3 regions of the Cytobacillus sp. EB106-05-05-XG126 genome follow, and region 3 is predicted to be linked to each of the others. Evidence: riboswitches for the same ligand, from Rfam matches in the RefSeq annotation. Region 3 holds a riboswitch; each other region holds the start of a gene.

Region 1 (10,123 bases), 880 kb from region 3:
TGTTGATTTTTGGAGTTTTTGGGGTTCAGAAACAAGAAGGCCAATTATTGAAAAAATCATAGATGATTTTAACAAATCACAGGATGAGGTTTTTGTTAAGCATACATATTTGCCTTGGGGAGATATTTGGACAAAGAACCTGGCATCCGTTGCTGCCGGTAACCCTGCTGATGTTATCATTAACGATATTAATTCGGTCGGCCAGCGGGCAGAAAATGGACAATCTGAAGATTTGAGCAAGTATATCGATGATTCGTTTAAAGACCAGTTTTACCCGCATTTATGGGAAACGGTAATGTACGAGGACAAGGCTTATGCAGTTCCATTTAATACAGATACCAGATTGCTATTTTACAATAAAGATGCTTTCAAAGAAGCAGGCCTTGACCCGGAAAAGCCGCCTGCTACATGGGCTGAACTGGAGGAGTATGCTCAGAAGCTGGATGTTAAAAATGGAGATCGCTATGAGCGGGTTGGCTTTTACCCGCTTTGGGGCAGTATCGGTGCAGCAAGCTGGATGACAAGCGCTGATGGCGGAAAAGGATTCATTCAAGATGGCAAGCTTTATATCAATACTCCTAAAAAGCAGGAAGCGCTTCAATGGCTGCTGGGATGGAAGGAGCGTCTCGGCGAGAAAACAGTTCAGTCATTTGAAGCTGAATTTGGAAGTGAACAGTCAAATCCGTTCATTGCCGGCAAAGTGGCAATGTGGGTGGATATCGGTACATTTTACACACAAATTCGTGATTATGGCAATGATATAAATTTTGGGGTTGCCCCGATTCCTGCATATAAAGAAGGTTCCGGGAACTGGAGTGATGGAGGTGGGTTCGTAGCTGAAATTCCTAAAGGAGCCAAACACCCTGAGGAAGCTATGAAGTTTATCGAGTATCTTACAGGTCCAGAAGCTCAAAAATATTGGGCTATGAAAAATTATGATAATGTCGCAAATAAAGAAGCTGCAGAGGCCGTGGTAAAGGAACTTAAAGGTGATGATCAATATGTATATGAAGCGACTGTGAAAAACCTGGATCAGACACAATTATTCCCAGTCCCGACAGAGTATCCCGATTACCAGAATCGCATTAATCCCCATATAGACAATGTTCTGCTAGGTAAAACCAAGCCTGAAAAAGCGCTGGAAAAAGCAGAAGAAGATGTTGAAAAACTAAAGAAAAATTAGAACAAAGAGAGAAGGGCAATCCTTCTCTCTTTATAAATACTATAAAAAGAAGGTGTAAGGGTTGAAATCATATGAGACAACGATTGAGCGCCGGGGAGCAGATTTTGCAGGAAAAAAAGGGAAGGCATCATCACACAGACGGCTGTCACGCCAAACAAGAGAAAATATCTTTGGCTATCTATTTATCAGCCCGTGGATAATCGGATTTCTGGGACTGACACTTGGCCCGTTATTATTTTCCTTATTTGCCAGTTTTACAGACTATAATATCACTTCAAAAATGAATTTTATCGGCCTTGATAATTTCAAACGCATGTTTACGATTGATGACCTATTTAAAACGTCACTATGGAACACGTTATATTACGTTTTATTCTCTGTCCCGCTGACCACAGCAGGGGCGATTTTTCTGTCGGTTCTTCTAAATCAGAAAGTAAAAGGCATGAAATTTTTCCGCACACTTTATTATCTGCCTGCTATCCTCTCAGGTGTTGCAGTTTACTTTTTATGGATGCAGCTGCTGAGCCCGTCAACAGGTCTGGTTAATACGTTCCTGGCATGGTTTGGAATTGAGGGGCCAGCATGGCTGTTTGACCCTGAATGGACAAAGCCTGCTTTACTTTTGATGAAAATGTGGAGTGTCGGCGGAGGTATGCTTCTATATCTGGCAAGTCTGCAGGGGGTATCAAATTCTCTTTATGAAGCAGCGGATCTGGATGGGGCCGGTGTAATGCAGAAATTTTTTTATATCACATTGCCGATGATTTCGCCGATCATTTTCTTTGATGTGCTGACAAGTACGATCGGTTCATTTCAAATTTTCCAGGAGGCTTATGTCATGACGGAGAATGGAAGCGGCGGACCTGGAAATTCACTTCTGTTCTATAATCTTCATATGTGGAATAATGCGTTTGAGGTGTTTGACATGGGCTATGCCTCTGCAATGGCCTGGCTGCTGTTTATTGTCGTTATGATACTGACAATCATTAATATGAAAATTGGTAAAAAATGGGTTTATTATGAGGGAGGAGATGATAAATGAGAACTGCTGCAGCACCGAAGTTTTATGAGACGAAAAAATTCAAAGATAAAGTAAAGCAGGCGATTGTTTTCATCGTTTTATTAGCAGGAAGTGTACTGGTAATATCTCCGCTTTGGTGGATGATTTCGACTTCTTTGAAATCCCCTGCAGAGATAGCTCAATATCCGCCGACCTTTATGCCAAAAGAATTCCATTTTTCCAATTATGTTGACGCCTGGAAAACAGCACCGTTTACCCGCTGGGCTATGAATACATTCTTTATTGCCTTTTGCGGAATGGCGGGAAGCGTTATTGTCAATTCGCTGGTTGCTTATGCATTCGCAAAGATCCGTTTTAAAGGAAGGAATGCTTTGTTTATAGTTGTGTTATCAACCATGCTGATCCCAGGGTTTGTCACCATGGTGCCTCAGTACATTTTATTCTCCAAGCTTGGCTGGGTAAATACGTATCTGCCTCTGATTGTTCCGGCCTTTTTAGGGAGTGCCTTTTTCATCTTCCTGCTTCGCCAGTTTATGATGACCATTCCGAATGAACTTATTGAAGCAGCTGTTCTGGACGGTGCTAATCATATTCAGATATGGTGGCATATCATGCTGCCATTGACGAAGCCGGCGCTTATTACTGTAGCCATTTTCTCATTTAATGGCGCATGGAATGATCTTCTTGGCCCGTTATTATATTTAAATGATGAAAGTCTCTACACTCTTCAAATCGGTCTTCAAACCTTCAAAGGAACTGTACAGACACAATGGCATTACCTGATGGCCATGTCAGTCATGGTATTATTGCCAGTAGTGCTGTTATTTTTCTTCTTCCAGAAGCACTTTATAGAAGGTTCGAATATCGCATCGGGCACGAAAGGATAACAAAAACGGCTAAGCCATTCGCTTAGCCGTTCTTTTCATTGTATAGGGCAGTAGGTTCTCCATTCCCCGTCAACACACACCTTATGGCGGGGAACATAGCATTCAATGATCACAGAATCCGGATTCAGCCCGTTTTCTTCAAGCTGGGATGATACTGAAGCTTCGGACTCAGTGTTAGCGGATGAGCAGGGATACCCTCCGCGCCATTCATACTTTGTACAGTAGTAGCATAGCTGGCCGGATGCTGTGGCTTTATCGGAAGAGACTGCATTGCTTTTAGCCGCTTCTTTAATCAGCTGTGTTTTTTTCAATTCTACTTCTGCTAAATAATCAGTAAAGGTGCTGTCTTTTGAGATATCTATTTTGGTCTCTTCCTCAGATTTCAGGTCTTTTACATAAAAAGCCTGATCCTCAATAAGCCTGCTGAAATCAACCAGCCGCACTTTTAATTCCTTCCCGGACTCAAATGAGAAAGATAGTAGGGACGAGAAATTTACGAGAGCTTTTTCATCTAAGGAAATGTTTTTTTCGTTGTATTCAATTTCATATTGCACTGTCCAGCCATATTGTTTTCCTTTTTCATCAATAAGAGCTTTTGGCTGGGTGGAGGCATCTTTTAATATAGAAGATTTGAATTCCTTAAACTCATCAGATTTTAACACGGCTTTCATGAAATCTTTCTCAGTCAAACCAGCCGAATTACTTTTGGGCTGTGCAGAAACATTGCCTGAGAAAACTAGTAAAATAGTCAATAATAAGAAAATATACTTTTTCATCACATGCCTCCTAAAAAGTATTGTCCAATATAAGATTAACCTATATTTCCATAATTAGGAATGGTGCGATGTGATTATATTTATTTAGTATATTTTATCTAATCTAAATAAAAAAACTGCCTATTTGGTAAAAGCCTTATTTAGGCAGATTAATCAATATTATAGAAGCTTTTTGTATTATCATAAAGCTTCTTAAGGGCGCTGCTGAAAGATATTTCTTTTAGTTCAGCAAGGGCACTGATGGAATGGGCCATCATGGAAGGGTGGGTAGGTTTGTTTTTAAAAGGGCCCTCGAATTCCCATGGGCCGTCTGTTTCTGCCATCAACTTATCCATCGGGTAATTCCGTACGAGGCCCTGTATTTCTTTTTCATACACGATATCTGGAGTAAAGGATATGTAATAGCCATTGGAAATCAGCCTGCTTGCTGCTGCAGTGTCACCTTTAAACCAGTGGAAATGAGCCTTTTTAATCGAATGCTTTTCCAATAAATTGCACACAATCTGTGCATCATCATAAATTGCATGGAGGACGATGGGCTTATCCTGTTTTTTTGCAAGCTTTATGAATTCTTCGAGAAGTTCAATATATCCGCCTGGGATCTTGCTCCCCTTAGGTCTCAAATAGTATGGAAGGCCAACCTCGCCAATAGCAGCCATCTGCTCTGTGTGAATCTTTATCCAGCTGAAAAGATCTGAAATATCATGATCATTGGGCAGTACCTGTTCAGGGTGAAAACCAAAGGCAGGTTTAACAAAGGGATAGATTTCTGCAAGAGCAAGGTTTCTTTTGCAGGAGTTTAAATCGCTTGAAACTGTAACCAGTGAAAGCTTAAACGGCAATTTATGAAACATTTTTTCTAAATCAATATCGCTGTACTTATCAAGATGAATATGGGCATCAATATAATTATCCATGCTGCTGCCTCCTAATGATTTTTCAGCACATGATGAATGCTTCTTTTGCATTCAAGGAAATTTTCATCCAGGAAAATTTCCTCCATTCGCGGCCGCCCAAAAGGCATTTTGTATTCTTGAACCACTCTAGCAGGCTTGCTGCCGAGTATTAATATTCGATCAGAGAGGTAAATGGCTTCTTCGATATTGTGAGTGACAAACAGAATCGTCGGCTTATGTTCATTCCAAATATTGAGAAGCCATTTTTGCATATCAAGACGGGTAAGCTCATCCAAAGCTGAAAAAGGTTCATCCAGCAGTATGATTGGCTGCGGGCTTAATAGTGCCCGGATGAAGGCGGCCCTTTGCTTCATGCCTCCTGATAATTCATGCGGAAACGCATTTTCATAGTCACCGAGTCCGGCTTTTTGAAGCATTTTTCTGGCTGTTTCGGGATCGGGTTTCCCCATAATTTCCTGGCCAAGCAGTACATTCTGAAGGATAGTTCTCCAAGGCATCAGGGAAGGTGTCTGGGGCATATAGCTAATTGAACCGCGTTTGCCGCTGATTTCGGCCTTCCCTAGCATGATGGACCCTTCATCAGGCAGTAGCATCCCGCCAATCAGGTTAAAGATAGTGCTCTTTCCGCTGCCTGATGGCCCTAAAATCGAAACAAACTCCCCTTCATTTACTTGAAAACTCAAATTGCTTAAAACCTGATTTGAATCAAAATTTTTCGTTAGAGAATTAACCGATAATTGTATCATTTCCTCCCACTCTCCCTGGACTTCCATTTAATAAGCAAACGTTCTGAAAGTAATATACCTCCAAAAAGCAGCAAACTTAACAGCATAATCGCAAGTATGGCTACAAAAACACGGTCTGTCCGAAAGGAAGAAGACGCTAGAGTCATATAAACCCCTATTCCGGCTTTGGCTCCGAGCCATTCAGATATTACAGCACCCATCACACTATAGGTCGCAGAGATCTTTAGCCCGGAAAATAAAGATGGAAGGGAATGGGGAAGCTCCAGCTTCCAAAACAGCTGTCCTCTGCCGGCTCCAGCCATCAGCATATAATGCCTGAGATCTCCTGGAGTTTGCCGAAAACCATCCAATGCTGCAACAGTAATGGGGAAGAAGCATACCAGCGTAATGACAATAAGTTTTGGAAGTATGCCAAATCCAAACCATACAACCAGTAAAGGAGCCAGAACAATTATTGGCACATTCTGTGAAAGGATGAGAAGCGGGTAAACAGACTCTCTTATAAAAGGCAATAAGTGCAATATAACAGCTGTAAGCAATCCGATGGCAGTGCCAATGGCAAATCCACATAGTGAAAGCAGGACTGTCGATTGAAGATGCGGGCGGAAGCCCTCCCAGCCCAAAACTGCCTCCTGAATGATATCTGTCGGGGGAGGCAGGAGCCAAGCAGGGACTTCTGCCAGATTTACCGCCATCTCCCAGAGAATGAATAAAAGGAGGAGAACCGCAGCCGGCCTCCACCCTTTTCTGAATACATTGATCATGGACGGTACTTCTCCGTTAAATCACTCATTTCAATTCCAGCGGGCTGATAGAGAATCTTAACCTGTGAGATTACGTTGCTGCTGCCTTTTTCAATCATTTTTCTGTTCATGTCAGCAATGATTTTCAATAAGTGTTCTAAATCGCCTTCCATCGTTGTTTCAAGGGGATGCACTTCGTACTTAACACCGGATTGCTGAATGATACTGATTGCTTCATCAACGTATGGTATAACATTTTCCCCATCTTTTGTTTTTGGTATGATTTGAATGCTTACAAGTGCGTTTGCCATTTAATAACTCTCCTTATTCCGGCAGGAAGTCATTTGTAAATGCTTTGCCGGCATCTAATTCTTTATCTAAAAGACCATTTTCATGCATCCAGTCTGCATAGTTTTCCCAGACCTCAAGCTTTTGTTCTCCCCATCTGGCAGCATCATCCTGATAGCGCGGTGATAGCCACTCCTGGCTCTTTTTGACCAATTCGCTGTCCAGGTCGGGAGCATTCTTTAACAAGATATCAGCTGCTTCCTCAGGCTGGTCGATTGCAAATTCATATCCTTTGGATGCAGCATTTACAAATGCTTTAACAGTTTCCGGATCATCTTCAATCATTTTTTCACTCGTTGCCAGAACAGGCGTATAGTAATCCAGTTTTTCTGAGTAGTCTGTGAGGTAGACCATATTAATCTTTTCCCCCCGAAGCTCAGCTTCTACACCTGTCCATCCGTAATAAATCCATGCGAAGTCTATATCTCTTTTAACAGCGGTAAAAAAATCCGCATCCCCCATGTTAACGATTGAGACCTTATCAACATTGGCGTTTTCCTTCTTCATTAGGGAGTCTATTACCGATTTTTCTACAGGAGCTCCCCAGCCGCCATAAGTTTTCCCTTCAAAATCTTTCGGCGATTCAATGTTTTTTTCAGCAGGGGATGCAAAGCCGGAAGTATTGTGCTGAATAACAGCTGCTATTGAAACCAGAGGCACACCCTGTACACGGGCTTCCGTAATGCTTTCCTGATAGCTGACACCGAAATCTGCCTTGCCTGATGCAGTCAATTGATCTGCACCTGCTTCACCTGGCATGATAATTTCGACATCGAGCCCTTCTTCTTTAAAATAGCCTTTTTCCTTTGCGGCATATAAGCCGGTATGATTGGTATTGGGTGTCCAATCCAATACAACAGTAACTTTTTTCAAACCTTCTTTGCTGTCTGCATCTTTGCCTCCAGTCTGATTATCCGTTCCATTACCGGCACAGCCTGAAAGAAGCAGCAGTGTACAGATAACTGCAATCCACTTTTTCATAAGTAATCCTCCTAAAAACCTTTATGTAATAAGGAAAGTTGATATTAGTCTGCCCTGAAAAATAAAAAACGCCCCGGCATAATACCGGGACGCATATAAAAAAACATTTTATTATGTTTAAGAATATGTTCCCTACGCCGGTATTAGCCAGATCAGGTTCAAAGGGTCAGCATCTTAAGGATGAAGTCTCAACCGGCACACCGGTTCCCCTACATTTCTTGCTATTTAATTTTAACAGGCATGAATACTTTCCATTATTTATTATAGCAGACAATATCAAAATGGACATCATTTTGAACGTTATTTCATTTCAATAGTCCGGCTCTCTTTCCAGGTTTTGAATTTCTCAATTTCACCTGTAATCTGGCTGACGGCAAAACCAAGTACTGCTGCATCATCAAGGATACCCATTCCGATCAAAAAGTCTGGAACCAGGTCGATAGGAGAGACAAAGTATAGGATGGATGCAATAATAAAGATAATTGATTTTTTGGAGATATGCCGGTAATCGCCTTTTGACCATGCCTTAACTAAATCGATCAGCAGCTGAAACTTTTCCCATATATCACTTAACGAAGATTTGTTTTTCTCAGCTTTAAGTGTAGCTTTTTTTAGCAGGCCTTTTGTTTTTTCGGGATCATCCGCATAGCGTTGTGCCCTGGAAGAAAATTTTTTATAGCCGTCCTTATAATCTTTCGTTTCTATTTCAGGCATAGCCATCACTCCTATATTGATAATTCGTAAAAACAGTTATAATCTATTATTTACCGCATACCTGACATGACATAAACATTTAACCAGGAGAAAAAAATGGAAATAGCCTTCAAACCTGTGAAAATATTTTAGTGGGAGCTGGTATTTATGCTTGAGAAATGGCTGAAGGAATCAAATTATACAGTAATACTATCTGGAGCAGGTATGTCAACTGAAAGCGGTCTGCCTGATTTCAGGTCAGCCAATGATGGCTTATGGAACGGGAAAGACCCTGGGAAAATTGCCAGTACTGAAGCATTGAATGAAAATGTGAGGGAGTTTATAGAATTTTATCGGCACCGGGTAATCGGGCTCAAGGAGTGCAGCCCTCATAAAGGCCACTATATTCTTGCTGATTGGGAAAAGAGAGGCATTTTAAAGAGTATTATCACCCAGAATGTGGATGGATTTCATCGGCTGGCAGGGAGTGAAAATGTATCAGAGCTTCATGGGAATCTGCAGACACTCCATTGCCAGGAATGCAAAAAAGAGTTCCCAAGCGAGGGATATTTGCATGGACACGTTCAATGTAATTGCGGGGGGCTGCTTCGTCCTTCAATAGTTCTGTTTGGGGAGATGCTGCCTGAGCAGGCTTTAGATTTTGCAGCGGAAGAATCAGAAAAGGCAGAACTATTTATTGTTCTCGGATCATCCCTGACTGTGACACCAGCCAATCAGTTTCCGCTGATAGCAAAACAAAACGGAGCAAAACTGGTGATTATTAATATGGAACCCACTGATTTTGACTTTTATGCTGATGAAGTGATCCATGAGCGCAAAATTGGTGAAGTTCTCGAAGAACTTGATCGTGCCTTAATGCAGCGGGAGAATGAGAAATTATAAAAACTATGATTTTTTGAGCCAATCCCCTATAATGGACAATGAACATGATTACTGCTGTTTCAAGCGATATGATATATAAGGAGTGTTCAGCATGTTATCAAACATCGGTATTCCAGGCTTAATTCTCATCCTGGTTCTTGCTCTTATTATTTTTGGTCCTAAAAAACTTCCTGAAATAGGGAGAGCATTCGGGGAGACCTTAAAAGAATTTAAGAAATCTACCCGTGATCTCACTAAAGATGATGATGATAAAAGAAAATAGCCTACTGGTTTAGAAACCGGCTTTGCAGACGATTAGTCTTCGAAGCCGGTTTTTCTACTTTTTGGCTTCGAACCGAGTGAATGGGTATAGAAAAAAAGGAAAAGAAAAAATAGTTGACTAACATGTATATACAAGATAGAATGAAAGCGTAAACAGTTCATGTATATACAAGTTAGTTTGTGTGTAATGGATAGATTTATAAAAATCGAGAACGATAATAAGAACCTTATAACTGTTTTTTTCTTTAATATGAAAACGGTAACAGGAGGAGAGTGTAGAATGGCCACAAATAAAGAGTCAGCAGAGCAAATCGTAGAAGCTATCGGGGGAAGGGATAATATCGCTGCGGCCACTCATTGCGTAACAAGGCTGCGTTTTGCATTAAAAGATGAAGGAAAAGTCAATAAAGAAAAGCTCGAAGATATTGATATTGTAAAAGGTTCATTTTCCACCAATGGACAATTCCAGGTTGTAATTGGACAAGGACTCGTTGATAAAGTATATAAAGAAATGACAGATGCATCCGGTATTGGCGAATCGTCAAAAGAAGAAACCAAAAGTGCAGCTGCCGAAAACTTAAATCCCCTGCAGCGTGGAATTAAAACACTGGCTGATATTTTTATTCCAATCCTTCCGGCTATCGTAACAGCTGGTTTGCTGATG
Region 2 (10,123 bases), on a different contig from region 3:
CTGTCTCTTTCTTTTAAAAGGAAGTGATGAATCATGTTTCTAAAAAATAGAACGGCTTTATCAAGCTTGCTGGTACTGATGTTTGGCATAGTCCTTTTTTACATTGGCACAGATGGGTTTCAGGCTTTTACTGCTGAAACAGCCAGGGTTAATCAGTTAATGGATGAAAAGCCTCAGTTCCCGGATGTAACGCTTGAAGACAATAATGGAAGGACCTACTCTTTCTCGGAATTTGAAGGGAAGTATGTTTTTATTACTTTCTTATATACTTCATGCGGTACGGTTTGCCCCGAGCTTGAGGTTAATATGTCTGAAGTATATAAACTGATTCCGGAAGAGTATATTGGCCACGACATTCAATTCCTTAGCATCAGTTTTGATCCGGAGAGGGATGATCCGAAAACATTGGATACTTACCGTAAGGCTTTCGGCAGTGACGGAGAAACGTGGAGAATGGCGAGGATACCGGAACAGCAAGAGCTTGACTCTTTGCTGGATCGGTTTGGCGTCATTGTCATACCGGATGAATACGGCAACTTTGCCCATAACTCGGCTTTTTATCTGGTGAACCCAAAAGGACAGTTAATCGAAGTCATGGACTACACCTTGATTGAAGAAGCGGCTGATCGGGTAACGGAGATTCTGCGCAGCGGGAGGGAAGAATGATGAAGTCACCAGTTTACGGATTGCTTCTGCTTCTTGCGTTGATGCTCCCGCCTGCAGCTAATTTGCTGGAGTCCATTATGATTACCCATATGCATATGCAAATGCCCCTGCTGGTGATCTCTGGATTGTTTATGGCGAAGTTCTTTCAGAATCGTTTTCCTGAGTTTTTCTCAAAATGGAATGAAAACGGAGTGCCGGGTCTATTGCTGTTTTCAATTATTATGGTGTATTGGTCTCTGCCAAGGACGATGGATGAAGCTTTGACGCTTACAAGTGTAGAAGTCTTTAAATTTATCTCACTGCCATTTTTGGCCGGGGTGCCATTGCGGGACAGCTGGCCAAAACTAAGTTCATTTTGGAAGCATGCTCTCATTATCTTTTTTACTATTCTTTTTCTAGCTCTGGGATGGCTATATATCTGGTCTCCTGTGCAGCTTTGCAATAACTATTTGGTTATCGAGCAGATTACGCTCGGCTGGGGTTTCATCTCAACCGCGTTTGCAATGGTTGTTTACTTGATTTATAGCTATTTTATGGATTTTTCAAAATATGAGTAAAAAAATGACTGCTTCCGTCCTGGGAGCAGTTTTTACATTTTCAGCTGGTTTATCTGCTTGTAAGGTAATGATTAGTGAGCGAACTAAAATGGAATAATGACAGAATATCATAAATATATATAAGAAGGAGTGAGTAATTAAGGAGGGGAAGACATGGCGGATCCAATTGTCGCTAGATCTCTGGATGAAATTAAATTTTGGTCCAGGATCATGAAAGAACATGCCTTATTTTTAAGTTTGGGTTTTACATATGAACAGAAACAGTTAATTGCCGAAGCCCAGCAGTTTATTGCTTTATTTGAACGAATTGAGGAGAAGCTGGCAAGGTTTAATGTAAACTCCGAACTTGGCCAAGTGCAAGCTTTTAATAACGAGGTTTATCAGGCAGCTGCCGCTATCTGGAGCTATAAGAGAAAAGTATTGGGTTTGACCTTAAGATGCGAAATCCGTTCAAATAATTATCCTTTATTGATTGACCATATCAGCAGAGAAGCTGCTTATTTTGCTAATCGATTAAAAGAACTTAACTCAGGGGTACTCGCTCCAAAGCCGGAAGCTATAATAGAGGAGAATGTATTTTTCCTAAAGATTATGGCTGATCATGCTAAATTTATCGGCCATTTATTAGACCCTTCCGAAAGAAAGCTGGTTGAACAGGCCAGAGAGTTCAGCCATGATTTCGATCAATTGCTATTCCAGGCTGTGGACCTGGAATCTATGCAGCCGCAATCAGAAACGAAACCAATTCTGAGCCAATTCTTAAACCAGAATAAAGTATCAGTTGCTTCATTAAGGGATTTTAAGAAAACTGCCAGAGAATTAATAGAGGCATGCCGGATCAAAAGCAATATTCATCCTCTTCTGGCTGACCATACATTTAGAGAAGCAGAAAGATTTTTGGAAATTATCGATTTGTTTGAGGCGAGTCTCAAAAGATCTTAGATTTGCATGAATGAAGGGCTATTACTCACAGGCGGTTCGGATTCTGTCTTCACCTTCGTCATATAAAACGTTTTCGAATTAAGCCAGCCTATTACGGGGCTGGCTTAAATTTTCATTAGTACAACTTAATTGCACTTTACTTATTTATTTAATAATAGACAAAAAGATTGCTCTAGACCCACCCGAATGCCGCTTGGTAATATAAGCAAGGGTAAAGTAGGAGGCTGGGGCATGGAAGAGGAAAAGTATCAAAACCTTAAATTAGGTGAGCGTGCTGCGGTTATTAGTATTGCAGCTTATATATGTCTTTCTGTACTAAAATTAACAATTGGATATGTGAGTGATTCAGCTGCTTTGAAAGCGGATGGATTGAATAATACAACGGATATCATTGCTTCAATTGCAGTGCTTATAGGTCTTAGGATTTCCCAGCGTCCGCCGGATAAAAATCATGGGTATGGCCATTGGAAGAGTGAAACCATTGCATCTATGGTAGCTTCCTTCATTATGGCTGCTGTAGGTCTTCAAGTCCTGCTTAATGCTGTTTCATCCATGTTTGAAGGAGCTAATGAATCTCCTGATATCATTGCGGCATATACGGGAGTATTTTCTGGAGCGGCAATGTACTTTGTGTACCGCTATAACAAAAAATTAGCCATAAAAATTAACAGCAAGGCCGTAATGGCAGCTGCAAAGGACAATATTTCAGACGCATGGGTGAGTATCGGCACAGCCATCGGGATATTTGGGTCACAGTTGAACATGCCATGGCTTGATCCGTTAACAGCCATTATTGTCGGGCTTTTAATATGCAAAACGGCTTGGGATATTTTTGTACAAGCTTCCCATGAGCTTTCAGATGGTTTTGATGAAGGAAAGATTAAAGAATATCAGGATGTCATCAAAAAAGTAAACGGGGTTAAAGGCATAAAAGATATTAAAGGAAGAAGCTACGGCAACAATGAAGTGATTGATGTGGTCATTATGGTTAATTCCACGCTTGATATTAAGGAAGCCCATGATATTGCGACACATGTGGAAAAAGTGATGATGCAGGATCATGGTGTTTATGATGTTCATGTCCATGTTGAACCAAATTGAAAAGAAAGGCGTCTCATGATGAGGGACCTGACGCTGAGGGAGTTTATTCTGTATGGATAAATCCTGCAAACACAACAGGTCTTCAAACTCGCTGCAGAAGTAGCTCCTGCAATTTTAAAACGATTGGCAAGAAGAAGGGTCGGGCTTTTCTTCCATAATAGATAGCGGATTATCATCCCTTTTCATAAAAGGATCCATTTTTATCGGGATATACCTTGTCAATTGAAAATATCCAGAAATTAACTCTGATTAAAACGAATACGGTTCTTTTATTACTAAATCACGCGTATCCATAGAAAGAAGGAGTGGATGCGATGGAAATGCAGCAGGCAAAGATGGAGAGCAATGGAATGGCCGTAGCTTCACTGGTTCTTGGCATATGCGGGATTGTATTAGGACTGATACCGTTTATTGGATGGTTTCTTCTTCCCGCCTGGATCCTTGCCATTGTTTTGGGTGCAGTGGGGCTGAAAAAGGGTCAGAGCAAAGGGATGTGCTGGACAGGACTTATACTGGGAATTGGAACATTTATATACAAGTTCGGCTTTTGGATACTGGTTGCCATCGGATCAGCATCAGGAAGCGTATAGAGAGGACAGCGGAAGCTGTTCTTTTTTGTGAAAAAACTTTTGTCTCTAGACTGCTCGTTCCAATTCCTGTGTACCGATGCTTTTCGGGCATTTATGACTTATGCAAAAGAAAAAGGACATGAGCATTATAGAAATAAATCAGATGGTAAGGAATGTGTTAGAGAGGTTTATCATATCCAAAATGTGAATAGATATAACAGTCTTGGAGGTCTGGTTAAATCGATTTAACGGTAATTAAAAAAGCTGGATTTCAAAACTCTTTTCTAATTATGGTCGCAAATGGAATTGTAATTTATGTGATATGCTAATGAAAAGTAAAAAAAGAAGTATAATATTTTAGGGAACCTAGTGAATTAGAGGTTCCCATTTTTATTAATAAAATCAAGTATATTCGTATGCAACTCTTTTTTAACTGAACACTTTATCCAATTCCCTAAACTGATCATAGGCATTGACCAGATGTTCAGGCACAATACCCCTTCCATAATCCCAGGAGTTTTTTTCTATTTCAGCCATGAGCTGTTCTTTCTCATCATCTTCTCCGTACATAAGCGTTCTGATGTCATGTTTGTTTTTCTTGAAATCCAGATAATAGCCGATCTCATGGTAAAGCATTAATTTTACCAGGTTCTCATTTGTCTCTTTTATTTTAAAATTGATTTTGGCTATGTAGCCGTTCACCTTCAGGTAGTTAAATTTTATTGTATTCGTTGAGACATTGTAGCTCATAGGCGAAGCGAGTGTATTGCTGAACTCATAATTTATATTGAGGCGTTGTTCGTTCAATGTATGTAAAATGATTTTTTCAATATCCCAGATATACAGCACTTTCCTTATCACAGTCCTTTCATTTTTTCTTGCCTTGATTATACAAGTCTATCAGTGACGGTAACAGTGTTTTTCGCTACTTTGGGTCCATTTGGGCAGAAACTGTACATTATGAAAAAATGAGACTGAGGCAAAAGAAGGAGAAAAACAGGTAATGGAAAAATCTGAAACTTCGCTGTTGCTTGATTCGTAGGTATGGTATTGACCAATCCTGATGAGGTGAAAAAATTGGAAAATAAAAAAGCAACAGTTGTTACTGTTTCAATGATGAAGCTGCAGATTTATTTATTCTTTACAACGATGGCGCTTATATTTGGGGTACTCTTTTTACATGCTGTGTTTTATGGCGGTGGGGAAATGTCTTTTGACCTCACAGGTATGCTATTATTTTTAGCTGGCATGGTCGCTATCGTTATTTTGCATGAAGCCATTCATTTGGCGGGTTTTCACTATATTGGCGGTGTTCCCTGGAAGGAAATGACCTGGGGAGTCAATTTGAAAATGGGTGTGGCTTATGCTCATGCCAAACAGCCAGTAACAGTTCAGCAAATGAAAAAGGTTTTAATGCTGCCATTCATTCCGACTGGCTTATTGCCGCTTATTCTGGGGGTTGTGTTTAATATGCCTGGATTATCGGTCCTGGGAGCGATATTGACAGTTGGCTGCATGGGAGATCTTGTTTTGTATCAAAAGCTATTAAAATTTCCTAATGAGGCTCTTGTCATTGACCATCCGACTAAACCGCAATTTACGGTTTATGAATAGCGGTTATACTAGCTTTTATATTTGCTGTCCCATCTAATAAATAGCTGCGTGAAATAGAAAGCAACGAGGGCCGCCAATGCTGATATAAGTAGGTTTCTCATGGAATCCAGTCCATAGAGCCGGATCCCGATTAATTTAGAAGCAGTGGTGCACAATCTCCAGTTTTCATAAACAATGGCTGTCTTATGAAAAAATGGAAAAAAGATACCGAACAGCATGAGGAAATAAATATATTTTTTCATTATCCTATTCCTTTCATTTGATCCTACTGGAAAGATATGAGTCAGATCCCCTTATTAGTATCAAATAGACAAGAAAAAAGGACAGTCATGGCTGTCCTTTTTAGTCTATTCTCTTTATGCGTCCATCAATTGCAGAACTAAACGGCTGAGGGAGCTGCTGTATATATTTCTCCAGTGCATCAATATCCATTGGTCCGGTCACTCTGCTTATACCACTTTTGAATACAGTAAAATTATCTCCGCCATCTGCGAGATAGGTATTAACGGTAACTGAATATTTCTTATCCGGATCAAGCCTTGTTCCGTTGGGCAAATAGATTTCCTGTATTTTACTGCCGGCAGGCTGTCTGTCATCCCAGCTGTAAGTGAAGCCCGAGATCTGAAGGATTCGGGTAGTATCAGGCTGCCATTGCTGATTGAGAATATCACGGATTTGGCTTCCTGTCAGGTTCATTTTAACCAATTGATTGCTGAATGGAAGGACGACATATAAGTTGCCCCATGTAACACGGCCTGCGTCAATGTCTGCCCGGATACCCCCTGGATTGATGAAAGCGAAATCTGTGTTCATCACTGCCCGCTCGGAATCGGCAATAAGATTGCCCAGGGCGGACTCGCCGCTTCTGTTTCGTGCAGCTGTGATGGGAAAGGAAGCAGTGCCAATATATCTGTTCACAGCGGGTTCTACTTTCATTTCGTAGTGTTCGATCATCCTGGTTATGTCGCTGGCAGGCTGGGTATTCTCTTGAAAAACATTTACAATTTCTGCGTGCTTACGGACAATATCCTTTGTCCGGGGATCTATTTCGATATCCACATCTGAAAAGGCAGTGCCATATGAATAGGCCTGCACGAGGAGCTTTCCATCCACCACACTGTTCAGATAAGCATGACTGTGGCCTCCGAACATAATATCAACTTCGTCATCTGCTTGATGGGCCAATTCTATTAGCTGGCCCGCGGCTAGTTCTCCATTTGGTTTTGATTTGCCGGGAACATGGGCCAGTACCACAATGGCTCTTACTCCTTGCTTTTTAAGTTCCCGGGTATACGTATTGATTACTTCCGCTTCATCAGTGAAGGTAAGACCCTTCACACTATTTGGTGCGGATAAGCTTGGTGTTTGTTTCATGATCACACCGATAAACCCTATTGGGACCCCGCTGACATTTAAAATCTTATAGGGAGGAAGGATGGGCTTGCCAGAATTCTGACTGATAACATTGGCTGCAATCCATGGAAAGCGTGAGCCGGGATAACTCTTTGCAGCTGAAGGGCTACCGCCATTTAGTAAGCGAAGCAGCTGATCCAAACCCCGGTCAAATTCATGGTTGCCGATGGTGCCAATGTCAAACCCCATCTTATTCAAAAATTCAATGGTCGGTTCATCCTTCAGGAGGGCGGATACAGGAGGACTTGCTCCTATCATGTCTCCAGTATGAAGCAGGATGGTATTTTCATTTTCTGCGGCACGCTGGCGCAAATACGCAGCGAGATAATCTGCACGTCCTGCTGGTCTGCCGTTAATCTGACGGGTCACATTCAACTGGCCATGGAAATCATTGATTCCCAGCAGCTGGACTCTCTTGTATGGTCCTTCTGAGCGATCTTCAATATGGCCATGATAATCCTCAGAGAGGCCTTGCCGATCCCATTGATCTTTTTCTCCCAGAGGCATTCCCAGAAAGCTAAATAATATAAGGGAGATAAGTACTTTCATCAATCAACCTCCTGTAATTGTGGCAGGGATAGTATTTGCAGATATTGGGGATTTAATCGTAAGGGGGCTTTTGGGTGGCAAGTAAATGAAAAAATCCTGCTAACCTGCACTTGTTTATCCAATTTGATAAAGGGTAAGTTCATATTAAGAAACATAATACTGCCAAAGGAGATGACAACATATGAAATATAAGAAGCTTTTGCTTTCAGTCCCATTGGGTGCAGGATTATTGTTGGCAGGGTGCGGAACAGATGAACAGGAGCCGCCGCCGGAAACGGAAGATGTGGAATTGGAAGATAATCAAATGGAAGAAAACAATAATGAAGATAGTGAAATGCAGGATCCAGGCACATCAGAGGAGTCGGATATGGAGGAACCCGGCATGAATGAAGAATCTCCACAGGATGAAGAAAACATGGATGAAAGTGATATGGATATGAACGATGGGGGTTCTGAAGAGAACTAATTGATGATACACATCTAAATACATGTAGAAAAACGTCTGCTAATGGCAGGCGTTTTTCTATGTTTTTTCAAAAAATTTGAATGTCTAAGCCGTGGAGTATTCAGCTGCAGGAATACAAGTGATCTAGCGGGAAAAAGCGGAAGTTTTTTCATACACATCATAGAAATCCCTTTTATTTGTTTTCAGAATTATGTATACTAAAATGGAATTGAATAGCAATAACTAGGGGTGCCCAATAGCTTGGGCTGAGAAAGAAACGCGCTAAAGTTTCTTGACTCTTTGGACCTGATCTGGATTATACCAGCGTGGGGAAGTTAGAATGTGCAAAAGTTACTTTGTGCAAAGACATCTGCGGTTAAGCCGGTCCATCTTTATGTGGACCGGCTTTTTTACATATATGGCACTTCCTTGGTTCCAGGTCTCGTCCTTACATTTTTAAAAAGGGAGAGATGGCAATGACTGCAAGTTCTTTAAATCATGAGAGTATTTCTATTATGTCGAGCTTTACTGGCAGCAAAAAAGTATATGTGAAGGGATCCAGGACTGATATAAAGGTTCCGGTGCGAGAGATAGAATTAAGCCCCACTGCCGGAACGTTTGGTGAAGAAGTCAATGAGCCGGTTCGTGTATACGATACGAGCGGACCATATACGGATCCTCATTATACGGCAGATCTAAAGAAAGGGCTTCCCGCCCTGAGAAGCCGGTGGATTCAGGAACGAGCGGATGTAGAAGAATATGATGGGCGGAAAGTAAAGCCCGAGGACAATGGCTACCTCAATGAAGGTGATCCGCGTGCCAATCATAAAGTCTTTCCTGGCTTATCCCGCAAGCCATTGAGAGCGATAAAAGGGAAGAATGTCACCCAGCTTCACTATGCAAAAAAGGGAATCATTACTCCAGAGATGGAGTTTATAGCCATTCGGGAAAATATGGAACCTGAATTTGTACGGTCTGAAGTAGCGAGGGGCCGGGCAATCATTCCTTCCAATATCAATCATCCTGAGACAGAGCCAATGATCATCGGAAGGAATTTTCATGTGAAAATTAATGCGAACATTGGAAACTCGGCTGTTTCATCCTCAATTGAAGAAGAGGTAGAGAAAATGACATGGGCCACACGCTGGGGCGCCGATACGATTATGGATCTTTCAACTGGAAAAAATATTCACACAACACGTGAATGGATTATCAGAAATTCTGCTGTTCCTGTAGGGACGGTTCCGATTTATCAGGCTTTGGAAAAGGTGAATGGAATTGCTGAGGACCTCACGTGGGAAGTATATAGGGATACCTTAATCGAACAGGCAGAGCAGGGTGTTGATTATTTTACAATTCATGCAGGTGTCCTTTTACGTTATGTACCGCTTACTGCCAAAAGGCTGACCGGAATTGTGTCCAGAGGCGGATCCATTATGGCCCAATGGTGCCTGCATCATCATAAAGAGAACTTTTTATATACACACTTTGAAGAAATCTGCGAGATCATGAAAGCTTATGATGTGGCCTTCTCCTTAGGGGATGGACTGCGGCCGGGATCGATTGCAGATGCAAATGACGAGGCTCAATTTGCGGAGCTTGAAACACTTGGGGAACTGACGAAAGTTGCCTGGGAACATGATGTTCAGGTAATGGTCGAGGGTCCTGGCCATGTTCCAATGCATTTAATCAAAGAGAATATGGATAAACAATTGGAAATCTGTAAAGAAGCACCATTCTACACACTCGGGCCGCTTACGACTGATATAGCTCCGGGATATGACCATATTACCTCTGCAATCGGGGCTGCTATGATAGGCTGGTATGGGACGGCAATGCTTTGCTATGTTACCCCTAAAGAACATTTGGGGTTGCCAAATAGAGACGATGTGCGCGAGGGTGTCATCACATATAAAATTGCCGCGCATGCTGCAGATCTGGCAAAGGGACATCCTGGAGCGCAAAAAAGGGATGATGCCCTGTCAAAAGCCCGTTTTGAATTTCGCTGGAGAGATCAATTCAATCTTTCTCTGGATCCTGAGCGCGCTTTGGAATTCCATGATGAAACATTGCCGGCTGAAGGGGCAAAAACAGCTCATTTTTGTTCCATGTGCGGGCCAAAATTTTGCAGTATGAGAATTTCTCAGGATATCCGGAATTATGCAAAAGAGCATCAGCTTGAAACCGACGAAGCGATACAGAAGGGACTGGAAGAAAAAGCTGAGGAATTTAGTAAGGCCGGAGGAAACATTTATCAGTAGTCTTTT
Region 3 (10,123 bases):
TCACATTCCATGATACGAGTTTCATTGCAATTGTATCTCCTTACGAAAAAATCTGTATGAGTACAACATTACCATGGCTTTTCAATAATTGCATAGTAATAAACACTGAAACTTGAAAGGCAATCGACAATACTGATTTTTTTAAAAAATGCACAAAATTAATGGATATTTCTCATTACTGCTTCTTTTAGCTCCCTGGCTGATTTTTCCGGGGAATCTGCCTGGCTGATTGCCGTAATGACTGAAACACCGTCTGCTCCTGCATCCATTATGGGAGGTGTATTTTTAAAATTAATTCCCCCAATTCCTACCACAGGAATCTGGATATCAGCAGCTCTCAATTCCTTTAAAAAAGTAAGACCCTGAACGGCTTTAGCATCTTTTTTGGTGCTTGTCGGATAAATAGGGCCAATGCCCAGGTAATCTGCCCCCTGCCGGATCGCTGCTTCTGCTTCAAGCATATTATGCACGGAGACGCCAAGGATTTTGCTGCCGATTTTCCTGCGGACCACATCTGCCGGCTCGTCCTCCTGGCCTATATGGACGCCATCTGCGTTGATACTAAGTGCCAATTCAATGTCATCATTTACAATAAAGGGAATATTGCTCTCTTTGCAGATTGCCTGAAGGCTTTTTGCAAGAGATTCCTTCTCTTTGCCGTGCAGGCATCCTGCACCTTTTTCACGGTATTGAAACAGGGATATGCCCCCATTAATCGCTGACCGGAGAATATCTTCAGGCTTATGGCGGCAATTTACGCTCCCCATTATGAAATAAACTTTAAGCCAATTTCGTATTTGCTTAGGATTAACTTCCATATATGAAGCTCTCCTTTTTCTTCAAATTATAAGCCCAATGATTGGTTGGTCCATGACCGCTGCCAATTCTTAAGTCATTTTCAATTGCTGCCTGAATAAATTGCTTTGCGCGATCAACAGCCTGTTGCACAGAAACACCGTCAGCGAGGCCGGCTGTGATTGCAGCAGAAAAAGTGCATCCTGTCCCATGTGTATTGGCTGTTTGGATTCTATTGCTCTTGAATTCGGTAAAACCTTCACCGTCAAATAATAGATCGGCAGCCATTTTTCCCTCCTCATGACCGCCCTTAATGATGACATGTTTCGCACCAAGCCTATACAGTTCTTTTGCTGCCTTCCGTTTATCTTCCATTGAACGAATAATAGTATCCGTTAAAACCTCTGCCTCGGGTATATTGGGTGTAATCACCATCGAGAGCGGAATCAGATGCTTTTTCATCGCTATAATGGCTTCAGTCTGAAGAAGGCTTGCTCCACCTTTTGCTATCATCACCGGATCAATGACGATATTATCCCAGCCGTATTTCGCAATCTCCTTTGAAACCCTTTCGATAATCTCTGCACTGAAGAGCATTCCTGTCTTGACTGCATCCGGCCTTAAATCCTCTCCAATGGATTGCAATTGGGACGCAACAGCATCTGGGGTCATTGGATAAACTCCCTGCACTCCCCTGGTGTTTTGGGCCGTTACGGCAGTTAACGCTGACATACCGAAAACGCCGAGTTCCTGAAAGGTTTTTAAATCTGCCTGAATACCCGCACCGCCGCCGGAGTCTGATCCTGCTATGGTTAATGCTTTGTTCACCTTCATATTTATTCCCCTCCTATCTGACTAAAAGAGCCGCGCAATTCAACATCTGCGGCTGAAATAGTATATAAGCTATTCAAGAACTCTATTTGGAAGGTGCCCGGACCCCTGCCATCCGTTTTTTCTGCAGCGATTTCGGCGGCAGAGCCATACACGACCAATGAAGCAGCTGCCGCTTTTACTGGATCCTTTTCAACAGCAGCGAAAGCTCCAATGACAGAAGTCAAAAGACATCCGGCACCTGTTACTTTCGTTAACAGGGGATGGCCATTGTTGACCGAAAAAGTGGAATGTCCATCTGAAACGATGTCCTGTTTCCCTGTAATGACGGTGACTGAACCAAGTTTATTTGCTGTTAACCTTGCAAGATCTGCAGTGCTTCCTTTCGCTTCTCCGGCATCGACGCCCTTAATTTTCCATTGCTGTCCTGCTGCATTGGCAATTTCTGCAGCATTGCCTCTTATGATGCTAATATCTAATTCTTCCATTATTCTATTGGCTGTTTCTGTTCGATAAGCTGTCGCGCCGGCACCAACCGGGTCAAAGATTACCGGCACCCCATGCTGATTGGCTGACTTTCCTGCGATAAGCATACTTTTCACTTCTTTTTCAGTCAGTGTTCCCATGTTGAGAACCAGAGCCCCGGCGATTTTAGCCATATCACCCGCCTCTTCATGCGCATATGCCATTACAGGTGATGCACCAATTGCCAGCAGGCCATTGGCAGTAAAATTGGTTACCACCACATTGGTGATATTATGTACCAGAGGGTTTGACTCTCTTACTTTATCTAATAGACTGCTAATCTCCTGAATGTTCATTTAGAATCCTCCTTTAATTCATAACTAGTCCGCCATCCACAATTAAATTCTGTCCTGTAACTGCCCTTGCCCAGGGAGAAGCGAAGAAGACTATCGCATCTGCCACTTCTGCAGGATCTGTGACTTTTCTTAATGGAGTCGAGTTTTCGATAATTTCAAAGACTTCCTTAGAGGTCGAAGCACTGGCGTCTGTCGTTTTTAACAAACCGCCTGATACCATATTTGCAGTAATTCCATATTGGCCCAGCTCATTTGCCATATTTCTGGTGAAGCCTAATAAAGCAGCTTTGCTGGTCGTATAGTCATGATAGGGTACAACTGGATGCTGGAATAGGTTGGTGCCGACCGAGATTATCCTGCCAAACTCCTGTTTTTTCATATCTTCAAGACCTGCCTGAACAGTGTTCAATGCTCCCAGAATTGCACCTTCCAGCTGATTTTTGTAATCGTCCCATTCAATTGTTTCTGCATCTTTTTTTAAAACAGGGTCAAATTGAAAATTGACCAGTGCATTATTGACTATGGTTGTAATGGGGGCTCCAAAGTGTTCCTTCGTTTTTTCATACATGGATTTCACTTGAACTCTGTCCCGAACATCAGCACGAATGGCAATGGCTGAATCGCCAATTTCCTTCTGCAGAGCATGGGCTTTTTCCTCGCTATGAAAATAGTTAATGACAATTCTCGCCCCTTCTCTTGCGAAAGCTTTTGCTGTTTCTTTGCCCAACCCTCTGCTGCTGCCTGTAATAATAACAATCTGATCGTTAAGATTCATAGAAAATCCTCCTTATTGATAGCCAATTCATTTGTTTTGAGAACAAAATAAAAACCAGATCCGAAATTGGACCTGGCTGAATAATCTAAGAGAAAGAACGTCGTTCCCCGCAATTACTACTTTCCTACGCTGGTATAATCCAGATCAGGTCCGAAGGGTAAAAAACAGTCCGGTTTCTTTCTCAGCCCGCGAGCATCGGGCACCCCTAGCAGTAAAACTATTAAGTTGGCTGTTTCTATCTTAGCGTGAAACGTGAAACCTGTAAAGTCTTGCAATTCTGCCTGTTCCTCTTTAATGTGTAAATAGAAATACATAACTTGGAGGGTTCAAATATGGCTGAACACCATTTTCAGTTAAAAGCGCATTGGCCTGGCCTTCGCAATGATGTGGGTGAAATTGAGACTGGCGGGCTGAGAACAAAGGTATCTATCCCTCCGGAAATGGACGGACCTGGAATCGGAACCAACCCGGATGAAATGCTGCTGGGGGCAGCGGCAACTTGTTATATTATTACCCTGGCAGCCATGATGGAACGCAGCCGGCTAGAGAAAGATGACCTAACGATGGAATCAGTCGGTGTTGTGGATGTGACCAAAGGTGTGATTACCTACAGGAAAATCATTCATCGCCCGGTTATCGTGCTGAAGGCAGATGCCGATGAAAAGGACCATGCACTTGCGCGAAAGCTGGCGCAAAAAGCCGAAGCATCCTGCATGATCTCGAGGGCAATTAAAGGGAATGTGGAAGTCGAGTTGCAGGAAACCGTACTTAGATCAAAGAAGTGAATCAAAAAACCGGCTTAATAGCCGGTTTTCGTTCACTAAAATGCCCATTTTCTGATTGCCTGTGCAACACCGGCTTCATCATTGGTTCCCGTCACAGCATCGGCTGTTTCTTTCACGATTTCCTGGGCATTTCCCATCGCTACTCCCCAGCCTGATTCCTCAATCATGGCAATATCGTTTAAGCTGTCTCCCATGGCCATTACATTTTCCATTGAAATGCCAAGAAGTTCTGTTACCTTCTGGATCCCTTTCGCTTTATTGATGCCAAGAGCATTGACTTCAATATTGGTTAAGCTTGAGTTGGTAATTTCCAGATCGCCTTTTGACTGCAGCTCCTTATGGATCAGTTCCCTGACTGCATCATCTGATATATCAAATCCAAATTTGAGCCACTCATGGTCATGGATATTTTCCGGCATTTCGTTGTTCCATACCTGTTCGCAGCTGGTGGCCCAGAAATTGGTCTTATGTGACTGTGATAAATTCCACATCCATTCCATAACTTTGGAATCAACGGGAGCTCTTGAAATGGATTCTCCATCAGGGCCAAATATTTCACTGCCATTAACTGTGATTAAATAGGAGTTTAATTCCAGGGAATCGGCATGATCGCCTGCTGTAAGCCTTGATCTTCCGGTGCTCAAAATGACTTCGATTCCTTTCTCTTTTGCCTCTTTTATGGCTGCACGGTTCTCTTCAGGAATTTCCCCTCTGGAATTTAATAAAGTTCCATCCATATCGAGAGCGATTAATTTGATCTGCGGTGGAATCTTTGATTTTGTCATGATCCTCTCCCTTTCTTCTTTTAACACAATAAAGCCATTATATAGTTAACCCGGCTATCCTTCAAAGACGGTGCTTTTCAGATGAATATTTTCTTGGAAAATGGAAATAACTGTATGCATTAAATATTAAAGGTGATGTCCTATGTATCTGATGCTCGTTCTTGTTGTATGGATTTTGTTTGCTTACCGCTTTATTGATTGGTCACAATGGAAAAAACAATACCCGACTGTGCTGTACTTTATTGCGATTAACCTTACCTATAACATGCTCTATTTTAACCATACTCTCTGGGCTTTTAGAGGCATTACGGCCGAATGGCTTAATCATAGCATTATTAACTTAGCTTTCACTTATTTTATAACTCCCATGGCTCTAATCATATACCTGCAGCGTTATCCAGAGAATAAAAACCATGGATACATTTACTCTGCGGTTTGGATTGGCTTTTTTACCATCATTCAGTCTCTTTTTGCCCATAAAGGGATGTTTGTGTACGATAACGGCTGGAACGGCTGGCATAATATTTGGCTGAATATCGCTTTGTTTGCTGTATTAAGAGTCCACTATAGAAAACCGGCAATGGCCATGCTCATTTCTCTGCCTGCTGCGGTGATTTTCTACTTATTATTTCCGTTTCCATTGGAAAGCCTAAAATAAATGCATACATGAAGTGAGGTGTACTGATTGATCATTCAAAACGATTTGTCTGTGTTCTTATTTTTGCTCCTTCTGTTCTTAACCTATGCATTGATGTGGTTTTATTTAATCAGGACAAAAGTGAATAAATAATTCAGGCGCAGACCAAATGGTTTGCGCTTTTTTGTATAATCTTAATAAATGCCAAAAAAATGAAGCGATTTACTTGTATCTGTCGTCTAACTGTCAGTCAAATAAAGTGAAACTCCAATCAGTGGGGGTTTTCCTTATCCCCCACTGATTGTTAGTTGAGGCCCACAGGAAGTGGGTCACAAAGACGTTGCCACAGGACGTGGCGTTCTTAGTCTTTGTTCGTTTTTTTGGCCTTTACGGGCAGTTTGACCCCCACTTATCCTCCTTTGATTCCTCTGAGTCTTGAAGTGGGGGTCTTACTGCCCGTTAGACTGCGATAAAAGGCAGCCAAAATCGGCAGCTTGGCATATAAGCAAGGAGGCAGACATGTGAGCATTGATGAGTATATAAAACGGTCAATCGATGATAAAGTGGACCGTGCTCTCGTTCTTGAAATGATCATGGATGAGTATGGAACCGTTCTGAAAAGATTAATATACAGCTATGTAAAAGACTGGAATACTGCCAGCGATTTAACACAGGACACCTTTATTACTGTGTATGAAAAGCTGGAAAATTTTCAGCAAAGATCTTCTTTTAAAACATGGATATTCACAATCGCTATTAATAAAAGCAAGGACTACCTTAAAAGCTGGCATTATCGCAATTTGATCATGAATGAAAAGATTTTTCTTCTAAAAAAGGATAGAGGAAAAGATCCTGAAGCAGCATTTCTGGAACAGGATGAACATCATGAATTGCTGAAAACGATAGAATCACTGACAGTTAAATACCGCGAAGTTTTTTTGCTCCATTATTATCAGGATTTTGGTCTTGCTGAAATAAGTGAAGCTCTTAATATCCCCATATCAACCGTTAAAACTCGGCTGTACAGAGGACAGGAAAAAGTCAGGAGAATTTTATCCGCTTCAGAAAGAGGTGAACAGCATGGGTGAACTGAATCATGAAGTTAAGAAAGCAGTGAATGCTGCATGGAAGAAGGATTCTGTTTTCACAGAACAGGAAAAACAGAGTGTAAGAAACCGGATCGGCTCTTCTGCTGTTAAGGGCAGAAAAAAAGACTATGTTCCAAAGCTTCTTTCTGCGGCTGCAGCTGCCGGATTTGTCCTATTGATTGGCGGGATTGCTGGAATTCAGACAGATCTCTTTACAGAGCAAAATGGACAGGAGACCGCCGTGGCAGATAGAGGTTTTTATCCTGGTCTTGCAGAGGGTGCTATGCTGAATAACTGGAAATTGAAAAGGTTTGAGAAGGATTCATATGGCAGCTTATCCGCAGTTTTTACAGGCCAAGCAGAAATCACAGGCACTCTGGATTTTAAGAATGACATTGTATACTTTCTGCCTGATCATAATTCCTTAAAGCTGCTGCCGCTCATAGATGGCAAAAACGTAAAAATAGCTTTTAATGAGGCCGACCAGGAGAAGCTGAAAAAGGTGTTTGGCGTCAAAATGCCAATTAAAGAGGAAAATGTTTCTTTATTTATCAGCGGATATCGTGCTGCAGAAGGCACTGTCCATCAGGCTGACGCTGTTGAGGTGATTATGCCACAGGAACTGCAGCTGGGGCCTCTGCCATTCCAGCTGATGCTGAACAATGATAAGAAGCTGGTCCTTCCAGAGCCATTAAACCATGTGTACAAAGAATTTTCTTTAAGAGGGACAGATGAGACCCTAAAGGGTTTAAGGCCGTCAGAAGTATTCCAGCTGTACCTGTTTGCAGAGGAAATTGAGGATTTTTATACTCAATATGCCTTGTTTAACCATGAACCGGGTATCGAAAAACCGTTTCCAACTCTGAATGATTACCTCAATGCGATAAGCGAGTCAGCATCTATACCAGAAGAACAGACATTATTGCATCGAGTGAAGAACGCCAGCCTGGAAGAAGTCACTATCGATGACTCTTCAGCGTATATTTCCATATCGGAAGAGGATGGGCTGGGCTTTGGCCTGAGCAAAAACAGCGAGGGAATATGGAAGGTAAACTGGATGCCAATCCAGTAAATGGGCTGAGCTTGTACCTTTAATGGTGCAGGCTCTTTACTTTTACCTGAATTGGCCCCCAAAGAACACAATGATCGCGAGGACGGATGAAAGAAAAAGCGTGAGGATAATGGAAAATAAGACATGAAAGCCCGCCTGCCAATTTTGGACTTTCTTTAAGACTATAACACTCACGAGGAAGACAAGGACTGTCAGGAGGAGAAGGAGTGAAAATGGACGATGCCCGATATTATGCAGGTAAAGATCATACAGAGGCGAAAAACCAAGAAGTAAAAATAAACCGAGGCATATAAAAGATAAGATGAAAACCAGATGGCTTAATTTTTCCGGCATGGTTAGTCCCCCTTCTAAGAATACCGACCTCTTTTATAAATGTATGAAAACATTCCATTACATAAAACTTGTAATTCATTCATAGTTCAAATATGGTATAAATATCTTTAGGTAATCTAATTAAAAGAAGGTTTTTTCGTGAAAAAAAATGTTTTCATCACCTTTTCTGCTGCTGTATTAGGTGCAGGGTTATTTTCTTTATTGCATATTCCGGTCGCCTTTTTGCTTGGTGCATTGACTGCTGTAATGATTGGAAGCCGGCTCAGCAGGATTCCATTTTACTGGCCAGCCGCTTTTCGGGACGCCGGGATCATTATTGTCGGCTACAGCATCGGCCTTTCTTTTACAAAGGAAGCGGTTTTGCTTATCCTCCAGAAGCTGCCTTTTATTTTTCTCATTACGGTTTGCCTGATTCTCTTTAGTGCTCTTTCCGCGCTTCTCATTGCGAAATTAATGTGCATCGACTATCCAACAGTGCTGATTGGAAGTATTCCGGGAGGTCTTTCACAAATGATTCTTCTGGCAGAGGAAGTCAAAGGAATCGATATCACAGTCGTTACCTTTATGCAGGTTGCTAGACTGACTATGATTATCTTCATTATCCCTGTTCTGGTTTTCGGACCATGGATGAACATGGAAGTCAGTTCTGAATTTACAGCCGCTGTTCCTTTATGGAGGGATTTATTCCCTGATATTTTTCTTTTTGCGCTTGTTTCCTTTGCCGGCATTATCCTAAGCAAACGCATGAAGCTTCCGACCGCATACCTTCTCGGTCCAATTATGGGAACAGCTGCCCTTGTCATTTCCGGCATAAATGGGCCTCAGCTCCCCTCGTCTGTTTTGGATTTATCACAGCTATTAATAGGAGCCCATATCGGCATGATGATGAAGCCTGAAAAGCTGGATAATAAGGTTAAAACGATTTCACTTGCTGCATTAAGCGGCCTGCTTCTCATGGTGTGTTCGGTTCTGCTCAGTTTTTGGGTTATGTACGCTTTTCACCTTTCCCCTGCCACCGGATTACTGAGCCTTGCGCCGGGAGGGATGGATCAAATGGCCATCATCGCACATGAAACCGGGGCCGACCTGGCCATTGTAACAGGGTATCAGCTTTTTCGCTTATTCTTTATATTCTTTGTAGTGCCTCCGTTTTTAAAATGGATCTTTTTGAAGTATAAGAGAATGGGATCATTAAGCAAATAAAGAAGGGACTGCAAGCTGCAGCCCCTTCTTTATTTCTATTATTCTAGTTAATGACAATGGCCTGTGACCCCATTAGCTCCCAGGCTTCTATAAATTGCTGTCTAGGCACCTTTTTATTTTTAGTGCCATACGGATCGTTAATATAGATATTTTCCTCATCATACCCTGTTATAGCTACACTATGCATCTGGAAGGTCACATCGACCGGCCCTCCCGGAGTCTTCCATGTTTCGAAAGATGCGGCGGGTGACAGGCTTGCGGTTGTAATGATCCAGACCGGCGACCCTTTCGCTATTTTTTCAAGCAGCACATCGAACGGCTTGCCAGTCAGATTCTCAGCCCGATCAGGAAAGTACTTTTTCGTGAGTTCGAAAATCGGCCCCTGATAAACTCCCAGTCCCGGGCCATCTTCCATATTGCCGACAAAGCCTTCATTAGGATTTCCGTATTCGCCTCCGCTATATCTGAGCGGCACCCGATTAACTTCCTGTGCTAAGTCATTTTTAGATACTTTGATGCCTTCATAGCTTATAATCATTGCCAAACTGGTAATCTCACAACCATTATATAAACGCGGGTGATCCATTTGGTTGTACAATGGCACATCCAGAAGCACCGATTTCTTCATAATTTCCTGCTTCACTTGTGGTTCATGCTGTGCATCCGCGTGCGGAACAGCTGTATAATAAATTTCATTTTCATTTGAGTGTTCATTGCTCCCCATCTTTATGCTTCCCACAGTCAGAGACAATCCAACCCCTGCTGCTATAGACATTGCGATAATTCTATTACCCAATTGATTAAACTCCCTCTTCAATTCGCTGTTTTTATAATATTCTAGTTTGCTAAACTCCCCCACCATTGTGCCATACCCGCCGGGATATGACAAATCGCCTGATGATTGGCAAATTTTTTATGATTTTTGTCAAAATGACGCTTGTTTGCTTTTTTCTGATGAATATCGTCTTGTTTTGATAGCTTTTGTCATGCGGCAGGAA

Evidence for each region. Region 3 has a riboswitch for thiamine pyrophosphate ahead of AC3WTL_RS04870 (3-oxoacyl-ACP reductase). Riboswitches for the same ligand answer to the same signal wherever they lie in the genome.
Region 1: another riboswitch for thiamine pyrophosphate. It lies ahead of AC3WTL_RS09155 (ABC transporter substrate-binding protein); the one in region 3 lies ahead of AC3WTL_RS04870 (3-oxoacyl-ACP reductase).
Region 2: another riboswitch for thiamine pyrophosphate. It lies ahead of thiC (phosphomethylpyrimidine synthase ThiC); the one in region 3 lies ahead of AC3WTL_RS04870 (3-oxoacyl-ACP reductase).

The regions. Positions count from the first base shown of each region.
Region 1 is NZ_JBYTDU010000001.1:1,846,807-1,856,929, reverse strand. Features, by position in the region: gene AC3WTL_RS09195 (ABC transporter substrate-binding protein) at 1-1,183, shown strand, start outside; gene AC3WTL_RS09190 (carbohydrate ABC transporter permease) at 1,245-2,225, shown strand; gene AC3WTL_RS09185 (carbohydrate ABC transporter permease) at 2,222-3,091, shown strand; gene AC3WTL_RS09180 (hypothetical protein) at 3,127-3,867, opposite strand; gene AC3WTL_RS09175 (TatD family hydrolase) at 4,017-4,784, opposite strand; gene AC3WTL_RS09170 (ABC transporter ATP-binding protein) at 4,796-5,530, opposite strand; gene AC3WTL_RS09165 (ABC transporter permease) at 5,527-6,294, opposite strand; gene AC3WTL_RS09160 (thiamine-binding protein) at 6,291-6,584, opposite strand; gene AC3WTL_RS09155 (ABC transporter substrate-binding protein) at 6,598-7,602, opposite strand; TPP riboswitch at 7,715-7,823, opposite strand; gene AC3WTL_RS09150 (YkvA family protein) at 7,903-8,316, opposite strand; gene AC3WTL_RS09145 (NAD-dependent deacylase) at 8,464-9,198, shown strand; gene tatA (twin-arginine translocase TatA/TatE family subunit) at 9,290-9,460, shown strand; gene treP (PTS system trehalose-specific EIIBC component) at 9,740-10,123, shown strand, end outside.
Region 2 is NZ_JBYTDU010000006.1:147,476-157,598, reverse strand. Features, by position in the region: gene AC3WTL_RS18110 (SCO family protein) at 34-666, shown strand; gene AC3WTL_RS18105 (hypothetical protein) at 663-1,223, shown strand; gene AC3WTL_RS18100 (DUF2935 domain-containing protein) at 1,377-2,165, shown strand; gene AC3WTL_RS18095 (cation diffusion facilitator family transporter) at 2,397-3,266, shown strand; gene AC3WTL_RS18090 (hypothetical protein) at 3,581-3,856, shown strand; partial or broken gene AC3WTL_RS18085 (IS1595 family transposase) at 3,923-4,088, shown strand; gene AC3WTL_RS18080 (hypothetical protein) at 4,265-4,684, opposite strand; gene AC3WTL_RS18075 (DUF3267 domain-containing protein) at 4,913-5,449, shown strand; gene AC3WTL_RS18070 (hypothetical protein) at 5,458-5,691, opposite strand; gene AC3WTL_RS18065 (bifunctional metallophosphatase/5'-nucleotidase) at 5,792-7,411, opposite strand; gene AC3WTL_RS18060 (hypothetical protein) at 7,593-7,877, shown strand; TPP riboswitch at 8,092-8,206, shown strand; gene thiC (phosphomethylpyrimidine synthase ThiC) at 8,333-10,117, shown strand.
Region 3 is NZ_JBYTDU010000001.1:970,360-980,482, reverse strand. Features, by position in the region: gene xth (exodeoxyribonuclease III) at 1-25, opposite strand, end outside; gene thiE (thiamine phosphate synthase) at 159-818, opposite strand; gene thiD (bifunctional hydroxymethylpyrimidine kinase/phosphomethylpyrimidine kinase) at 808-1,629, opposite strand; gene thiM (hydroxyethylthiazole kinase) at 1,632-2,447, opposite strand; gene AC3WTL_RS04870 (3-oxoacyl-ACP reductase) at 2,461-3,222, opposite strand; TPP riboswitch at 3,327-3,439, opposite strand; gene AC3WTL_RS04865 (OsmC family protein) at 3,555-4,007, shown strand; gene AC3WTL_RS04860 (Cof-type HAD-IIB family hydrolase) at 4,043-4,792, opposite strand; gene AC3WTL_RS04855 (CBO0543 family protein) at 4,935-5,450, shown strand; gene AC3WTL_RS04850 (sigma-70 family RNA polymerase sigma factor) at 5,951-6,517, shown strand; gene AC3WTL_RS04845 (hypothetical protein) at 6,510-7,589, shown strand; gene AC3WTL_RS04840 (hypothetical protein) at 7,632-7,922, opposite strand; gene AC3WTL_RS04835 (AbrB family transcriptional regulator) at 8,061-9,125, shown strand; gene AC3WTL_RS04830 (C39 family peptidase) at 9,169-9,921, opposite strand.